Regions from separate parts of the Alteromonas sp. ABD4_190 genome, predicted to be linked through region 1. Evidence: predicted binding sites of a transcription regulator. Region 1 holds the regulator's gene; the other holds the start of a gene.
What was found. The regulator FNR, encoded in region 1, switches genes on or off when oxygen is low (the NO sensors DNR and NnrR bind a similar motif). The targets are predictions, from matches to a motif close to TTGATCTAGATCAA.
Positions count from the first base shown of each region.

Region 2: the regulator FNR is predicted to act here: its motif matches at 2,171-2,184, upstream of ACXAFM_RS10625 (cytochrome ubiquinol oxidase subunit I).

Region 1 covers NZ_JBSWWN010000002.1:6,726-11,152, forward strand. The annotation lists gene ACXAFM_RS17640 (patatin-like phospholipase family protein) at 1-389, opposite strand, end outside; gene ttcA (tRNA 2-thiocytidine(32) synthetase TtcA) at 390-1,343, opposite strand; gene uspE (universal stress protein UspE) at 1,573-2,496, opposite strand; gene fnr (fumarate/nitrate reduction transcriptional regulator Fnr) at 2,774-3,514, opposite strand; gene ACXAFM_RS17660 (sulfite exporter TauE/SafE family protein) at 3,560-4,219, opposite strand; gene ccoS (cbb3-type cytochrome oxidase assembly protein CcoS) at 4,206-4,427, opposite strand, start outside.
Region 2 covers NZ_JBSWWN010000001.1:2,399,181-2,403,607, reverse strand. The annotation lists gene cydB (cytochrome d ubiquinol oxidase subunit II) at 1-320, opposite strand, end outside; gene ACXAFM_RS10625 (cytochrome ubiquinol oxidase subunit I) at 317-1,897, opposite strand; gene ACXAFM_RS10620 (Tll0287-like domain-containing protein) at 2,269-2,871, opposite strand; gene ACXAFM_RS10615 (sigma-54 interaction domain-containing protein) at 3,023-4,345, shown strand; gene ACXAFM_RS10610 (hypothetical protein) at 4,408-4,427, shown strand, end outside.

The DNA of each region.
Region 1 (4,427 bases):
ATAGTGTCACCGATAGGACCTGAATTAAATACCACTTCACGGCCGGTATAGAGGTCAGTTGCCACCGTCGCAAAGGGCTTCAGCATTTCTTCATAGGAGGAGACACAAAACTCGCTGGCAAGTTTGTCGAAAACCTTTTGACCGCTGGCAATACCGCCACGTCTTAATCCAACACCCATAAGAGCGAGTACCTGCCAGTCGCTAAGTGAACAGGCCCATTCTTTTAAACCTTCTAGCTTGCCACTTGCGTAGGCAGCACCAACATAAGCACCAATGGAGCAACCAGCAACAACGTCGATTTTAACGCCAAGTTTTTCCAAAGCTTCAATTATACCAATGTGTGTCCAGCCCCTTGCGGCACCGGCACCTAATGCAAGTCCAATCTTCATCTACTTTGGTTCCATAATATTTACTACTTCGATAGCGTTGTCTTCATCACTGGGATCTGCGCTATTTTCTGTAGCAAAAGAAGGTTCATCAAATCCTATATCACCATCAGCAACGGGGCCGTCTTGGGTGACGATAGATTTAAAATCATAAAGGTTACTGTCTACAAGATGTGAAGGGGCCACGTTTTGAAGCGCGCGGAACATTGATTCAATACGACCTGGGAAACGGCGGTTCCAGTCTTGAAGCATTGCTTTTATGTTCTGGCGCTGTAGATTTTCCTGTGAACCACAAAGGTTGCAAGGAATAATCGGGAACTCAGCAGCTTGAGAGTATTTTTCAATGTCTTTTTCTGTGCAGTAAGCCAAAGGACGAATTACTATATGTTCGCCGTTATCGCTAACCAGTTTTGGCGGCATAGATTTAAGCTTGCCCCCGTGAAACATATTTAGGAAAAACGTTTCAAGCATATCGTCGCGGTGGTGACCTAATGCAATTTTAGTGGCGCCTAATTCTTTCGCAGTGCGGTATAAAATACCACGACGCAAACGAGAGCAAAGCGAACAAGTCGTTTTTCCTTCAGGAATTTTGTCTTTAACAATAGAGTAGGTGTCTTCTTCTACAATCTTGTAGTCAACGCCAATGCTGTCTAAGTACTCGGGCAAAATATGTTCAGGAAAACCAGGTTGCTTCTGGTCAAGATTTACCGCAATAATATCAAAATGAATAGGCGCAATCTTCTTTAAAAACAATAAAATATCAAGCATGGTATAGCTGTCTTTACCGCCCGATAAACACACCATAACCTTGTCGTTGTTTTCAATCATACCGAAATCGCCAATGGCCTTACCCACGTTGCGACGAAGTCGTTTCTGAAGTTTGTTGAAGTTGTACTTTTGCTTACTTTGCGCGGCGTTTAACGTCGGCGCATCAGCACTGCTTGTGCCTAAACTCATAATTAACTAGCTTGGTTTGTGATAAAGGTGCCATTATACATTAAAGCGCCTTTTCGAGACTATGGCTGTGTTGTTAAATTTATCGAGAAGCGTTAAGTACTGATTTAAGCGTGTATGATTAACTCTCGGAATAAACCGCTAAATGCGCAGGTTTTTTTTAACGCCCATCGCCGATTCGCCATTTGTCGCCACCAAGTGTCTTGGTATTTAAGCGCAATTAAGTCGTTAACTACACGGTTATCGGTGATTCAAACCCATCTGGCTTAATCGCAAGTACGTCACAATTTAGTTCATCAATAACGTGCTCGGCAGTATTGCCAATAAGCGCCGCCGAAATACCAACCCGTCCCACGGTGCCTATTACAACTAACTCGGCATCGAGTGTTTTAGCCACTTGCGGGATAACTTTTTCAGGCAAGCCTTCTTTCACCACACATTTATTTTCTGGAATACCATATTTCAGCGCGTGACTACGCATTTCTTTCATATGATGATTTTTTACCGCATCGTGATACGTATCAGGGTCAAACTCTGGCACTTCAATGGCAATGTTAAGTGGAGTTGTAGGGTAGCTATTCACTAAATTAACGTTACCTTTCAACAAAGAAGCATAATCGTTAGCGATGATCGTAAGCTTGTCGTTTAACGCAGCATGCTCGTCATCTTCGCTGCCTACGTTTACTGCAGCTATAATTTCACCGCCTTCTGGCCAGTCGTGTTCTTTAACGAGCAGTACAGGGCGTGGGCACTTGCGCATTAGATGCCAGTCTGTAGGGGTAAAGATCACTGAGGCAAGGTCGTCATGTTTTTTAGTGGCTTTTACCACTAAGTCAATTTGGTTATTAAGGGCGTAATAAATAATCGACTCATAAGTACGGTTGTTCCACTCAACCACAATATCGGTCTCTGAAAAGCCTTGTTCTTTTAGCTGGGCAGATAACCATTTGGCGTGCTCTTTTGTAACGGCATCGCGCATTGATTCACGTTCGTCGGGGCTAAGCATGGTTGTCATATCGTAAGACAAATCATATACCACCATCATAGCGGTAACCGTGGCGCCGGTTTTTGACGCAAGTTCATAGGCACGGCTTAGGGCAGGCTGGTTGTCACGTTCCGCGTCCACCACGGCAAGAATTCGTTTACACTCAATCATAACGTCTCCTCAACTACAAAGCTTTGTATGGCTGTCGACATCGATATTGTTTCAAAACCGTTTACATTAACTATAAACGACATTTAGAAAAACGTGAGTTGTTTTCGATCAAGGATTAAATAATTCGTTGATAAAAAAAGGGCCAATTCGAATGTTACGGGAGCTTTAACGCACAATGGATGGATATCGTGTAACCCAGTGAGGGAATACAGTGAAACTTTAAAGGTTAAAACTAAAAAGCGCGCATGTAGCGCGCTAAAGATACCAGAAGAATAAATTAACCGTTACAGACTACGCTAGGGCCATTTAACGCCTCTAACTTGGTATTTAACCGATCAAAATCCAAAATAGAGATCAATTTACCGTCAACCTTGATAATGTTTTCCTTCTGAAAACGGCTCAGTAAACGGCTAATGGTTTCTATCGTTAAGCCTAAATAGTTTCCAATTTCGTTGCGCGTCATGGTTAAGTGGAATTCTCTATGGGAAAAGCCGCGTTCCTCAAAGCGCTGAGAAAGATGTGAGATAAAATATAATAAACGCTCTTCTGCAGTACGCTTGTTTAAAAGCATGATCATGTCGTGATCTTGTTTTATTTCAGCGCTCATGAAGCTCATGATCTGGTGGCGCAGCTTTGGAAATTGCACTGACATTTCGTCGAGAGTCTCGTAGGGAAGCTCACACACCATGGCTGTTTCTAGCGCAGAGGTGTAGCTTTGGTGTTTGTTCTCTCTTAATGCATCGAAACCGATAATGTCACCAGGAAAGTGGAAACCGGTAATCTGTTCTTCACCTTCGGTATTAGTCACAAATGATTTGAATGAACCGGTTCTCACTGCAAATAGAGAACGGAATTTATCACCAGTTTGAATCAGCGTGTCACCTTTATGAAGCGGCTTCTTGCGTTCAATAATATCGTCAAGAGATTCGATTTCTGTTTTGTTTAACGCCACCGGTAAACACAGGTGACTGAAACTACAGTTTTGACAGTGAATAGAAAATTGGCTTCCTTTGCTCATAATGCACGCTCTGTAAAAGAATACCCGACAATAATACACCCATTTTTAAACGATTGCGCTATGAATAAGATAAGCGGCATATATGGCCATTATTCCTGCAATAATTTGTCTAACATGGTTATGTTGAAAACATCGAACTATATACTGGCTACCAGCGCTTGCGGCGAGCAAGGTGGGTAATGTACCTAAACCGAAGAAGAACATAATAGCAGCGCCTTCTAGCGCATTCCCCGCCGCGAGAGACCAGGTAAGTGTGGAATACACCAACCCGCAAGGAAGCCAACCCCAAATAAAACCATAGGGAATAGCGCTAAAAGGGGTTTTAAAAGGTAAAAAACGCTTAGATAATGGCTGCAGTTTGGAAAATAAACCTTTTCCTGCGTTTTCCAACACCGTTAAACCCGTCCACCATTTGCCTAAATAACAGGCCAGCAACAACAGCATAAGGCCGCTTAGCAAGGATAGGGCATAGTTGGCAAGGGGCACGTAGTCGGCGGCTATTTTGCCAAGCGCCCCGGTTATTGCTCCGGCGATGGTGTAGCTCACTATACGTCCCATGTTATAGGCAAGGGTATAGGGTAGTGCTGAAGCGCCTTTAGGCGATACCATCCTTAGCGCAGCGACAATTCCACCGCACATTCCCACACAGTGAACTCCGCCGGCTAAGCCGATAAGAAAGGCAGAGAAGTAGTTAATCCCTTCCATTTGGCGCTTGGCTTTTGTCTACTTTATTGTCTTGAAGTTGCTTGCGTTGCTCAGCTAGCTTTTTTTCTTCTGGCGGAAGGTCATCGTCAAATAGAATACTGTACCCCTGACGGTCTAGATCCTCGAATTGATTAGTTTTCACCGCCCAAAAGAATATCACGATAGCGACAGCGACTATGATAATGGCGATTGGAATTAATACGTAAAT
Region 2 (4,427 bases), on a different contig from region 1:
CGGTAATCAAAACCAATAGGACGCATCCATAGGGCAATTAAGGTTAATGCTAACGCGAGGTAAAAGCCCGAAAACGCCGTAGCATAAATCATTGGCCACGCCGCAAAGATAGCGCCACCAGCGGTAATAAACCACACCTGATTTCCGTCCCAGTGAGGTCCAACAGTGTTAATCATCACACGACGTTCTTTGTCATTTTTCCCGATAAGGGTAAGCAAAGCGCCCACTCCTAAATCGAAGCCGTCAGTTACGGCGAACCCAATTAGCAGCACGCCAACTAAGCACCACCAAATGACGCGTAACAGTTCATAATCAATCATGCTTTTGCTCCTTGCTCATCAAGGTCAATAAGATCAAGCTCAGTTTCAGTCTTTGTATCTTCCGGAGGCACAGGACCTTTCTTCGCGAATTTTTTCATTAGGTAAAAACCAATGATGAACATTGCTGTGTAGAAGACGGTATAGGCAACAATAGTGGTTACCACATCGCTAATCGCCAGGTTAGACACTGAGGTATGCACCGGCAATACTTCTGCAATAGACCATGGCTGACGACCATATTCAGCAACGAACCAGCCAGCTTCACAGGCCACCCAAGGAAGTGGTAAACCATAGAGAGCGCCTCTTAGTAGCCAGCGAGGCTTGGTGATTTTATGCTTTGTGCTGTAATAAAATGCACACAAGAACAGAGCAAGCATAATAAAGCCTGCGGCAACCATGATTCGGAAACTCCAAAATAGCGGGGCCACCGGTGGAATGCTGTAGTCAACGGCTTGTTGAATGGCTGTGTCTGATGGGTTTGACACATCGTCTGTGTAGGGCTCAAGCAGCATGGCGTAGCCAAGACTGTCTTTGTTGGCTTCAAAGGCTGCGCGCTGCTCAGCTGTTGCAGTACCATTTCTTACATTATCAAGCACTTCATAAGCTTTGATGCCGCTTAAAATACGCTCGCGATTCTCTTCTTTAAGATCCTTAATACCTTTCACTTCTTCAGTTAACGAGCGAGTAGCAATGATGCCCATTGCCCACGGAATCTGAAGAGCGTATTCAGTTTCTTCTTTTTCATCGTTAGGTATACCAAAAACAGTGAAGGGTGCTGGCGCAGGGTGGGTCTCGTATTCAGCTTCAACTGCAGCTAATTTCACTTTTTGCACGTCACCCAGTTCATAGCCACTTTCGTCACCTAAAACAATAACTGACAAAGTTGAAGCTAAGCCAAAGCTGGCTGCAATCGCAAACGAGCGACGGGCAAACGCAATATGCTTGTGGTTTAGTAGATAGTAGCTAGAGATTGCCAACACAAACATTGCGCCGGTCACGTAGCCTGCTGAAACTGTATGAACGAACTTAACCTGAGCTACAGGGTTAAAAATAACGTCAGCGAAGCTGGTCATTTCCATACGCATGGCTTCAAAGTTAAATTCAGCACCTACTGGATACTGCATCCAGCCATTAGCGATTAGGATCCAAAGCGCTGAGAAGTTAGAACCAATAGCAACTAACCAAGTAGCCATAAGGTGCTTCACCTTAGACATTTTGTCCCAGCCAAAAAAGAACAGGCCCACGAAGGTAGACTCCAAGAAGAAAGCCATAAGCCCTTCAATAGCCAAAGGCGCGCCAAAGATATCGCCGACATAGTGGGAATAGTATGACCAGTTCATGCCAAACTGGAATTCCATGGTTAAGCCTGTGGCTACACCAATGGCAAAGTTAATACCAAACAGCTTTCCCCAAAACTGGGTCATTTGCTTGTATATCTCTTTACCTGTCATCACATAGACCGACTCCATGATGGCAAGTAGAAAGCTTAGCCCTAATGTTAAGGGTACAAAAATAAAGTGGAACATCGCAGTTAATGCAAATTGCCACCGCGATAGTTCTATTAACGTATCGCTCATGGGTTATCTCCCTCGTCTCTCTTGCGCGATAAGCGCTTGACCTTAAATAAATTTATTGGTTATTCAGTGGTTGTCACATGAACATTCATCACAGCTAGAGCATGGTTTGTGCCATTCATCACTTTTCTCGTTAATCTGAACTAACAACTGATGAATGACAGTCTATTCGTACTGTGCAGGACAATTATTCCATGGCGAAAAGTTGCGCACTTTGATCCATCGCAAGGATTCAATACGATTACCGCGCCAATTTTGTCACTTTCAATGACAATATTGACGCAGATAAAAAGAAGAGGGGGGGCGTCGTAGCCTTGTTTAATAGGTTGAGAAGAGAGCTTTTTTGCTTCAGCTAATAAAAAAATTAACTTAAATTACTGCGGCGAATAGGTCAGCGTGAACGCGCCGCGCAATTCACCAAGTTCAAACCCAGTGGCCTCATCCTTAGGGTAATGTTTTATAATGGTTTCCTTTACTGAAGGTGCAACTTGGCCGCCGTGGCACGCCATGCAAACTTGACCTTGTTGAATAGCCATCATGTACCGGAATTCGCCACTGTCGCTGTCATATTTATAGGTGTCTATAGGCGTAGACGGCGGCTTACCCTCTAGCTTAGTCTTTTCCAATAGAGAAGCGAAAAGGGCTAGCTGCTCGCGCTCCCATTCGTCTGGCGCGTTATTCGGGTTTCTTACTTTTAGCGCAGTACGCCCTACTTCCCACCCATTTTGGCTAAGCCCCTCGGCGATAGGCTCAGCGGCCAACTGACACTCTTCTACACCCGCTTCCAAACCGCCAGACTGAATTGCCTGTTTTAGCCTCGATTTAAGCGCTCCACCAAGGGCTTTAGCGTGAACTCTTGCCTGCTTTACTTTTGTTTGTACTTCGCTTTCAGCTAGCTCGCTGGTTTGTGCATTAGCGAAAGAGCACCCAGCGCTTACGGCTACCCCCAACGCAATTAAAAAGATGCGTTTTTTCATTGTGTAACTCTCCTATTGACGGACGTATTTGCACTCAGGCATTGTGATTCAACTAAAACAATCAACAAGCTCTATGCCAATATGTTAAGTTGGCAAAATAAAAGTAGCATTAACTAATACGCTGACAATGAACATATCAATTGTACAAGCAATGATAGATGCAATAGACAAACCCGCTATTTTCATCAATCAAAACTACATTATTGAGGCGGTCAATGCGCCTTACAGAGATACTTACCCTGTCGATATCAAGCTCGGTTATAGCACCTGTTATCAGGTATCTCATCGAAACAATAAGCCCTGTGACCAATGCGGCGAGCAGTGCCCTATGCAGGAAAGTAAAAAGTCGGGCCGAGCAGCTAGTGTGGTGCATATCCATACCACCAGCGAGGGCCAAAGCTACTGTGACATTCTGATGCGACCTATCTTCGACGGTCACGGGGATTTAATAGGTTATCTGGAAATTCTAGATAAGCTTGCCTTTGCGTCTAACCGCCCCTCTGCTGGAAAAATGATTGGCGAGTCTGAAGCATTCAAAACGATGCTGAATAAAATTAACCGCGCTGCAAACTCAGATATATCTGTTTTACTGTTTGGTGAAACCGGAACCGGGAAAGAACTGGTGTCTCAGGCTCTACACTCAAGTAGCCATCGGGCTGAAAAACCTTTTGTTGTAATTGAATGCACTGGGTTGTCTGATGCGTTGCTTGAAAGCGAGTTATTCGGCTATGAAAAAGGTGCGTTCACCGGCGCGACCACTAATAAAAAAGGACTGGTAGAGGCGGCAGAGGGTGGCACTCTATTTTTCGACGAAGTAGGCGATATTCCCCTCGCCATGCAGGTTAAACTACTCCGGCTTTTTGAAACCCAGACCTACCGCCCTGTGGGAAGCGTAGTTTCAAAGAAGGCCAACTTCCGTTTGGTGTGTGCATCACATAAAAATTTAAAGCAAATGGTAGAAAAGGGGGAATTCAGGCGTGACCTTTACTATCGAATTGCTGGCTTTCCTATCAATCTTCCGTCCTTACGAGAGAGAAAGTCAGATATTGCGTTAATTGCAACGCACTTTTTGGCCCAGTCCCACGAGAAAAAGCGTTTCCATAAAAAAGCCCTCGAAAAATTAAGCAGCTACGCCTTTCCGGGTAATATTCGCGAGTTGCGCAACATCGTTGACCAAGCTGTATTACTTGCCGATGAGACCATAATCTACGAGTCGGATCTCCCCGTGTTAGACGAGTTCACCGACGAGAATAACGCTTCCATCGAGGGTATAGATGATCAATACCCACTAACAACAAGCGGAGTTAATCTTGGCAAGGGTATTATGACTCTCGACGAGGTAGAAGATGCTTATCTTGCTCAGGTAGCAAGCTCCTTTAAAGGCGATATAAACAGCCTCGCGGACGCGCTAGGCGTAAGTACCCGCACGCTTTACCGAAAGCTTAAAAAGGCCGGTGTTAAAGAACTTAATTAAAATGTGGAAACATTCATCCATCGCACGCTATGATAAAGACGCGCAACGTAAAAAGATAAACAATGTCGATTAAACACCTGAC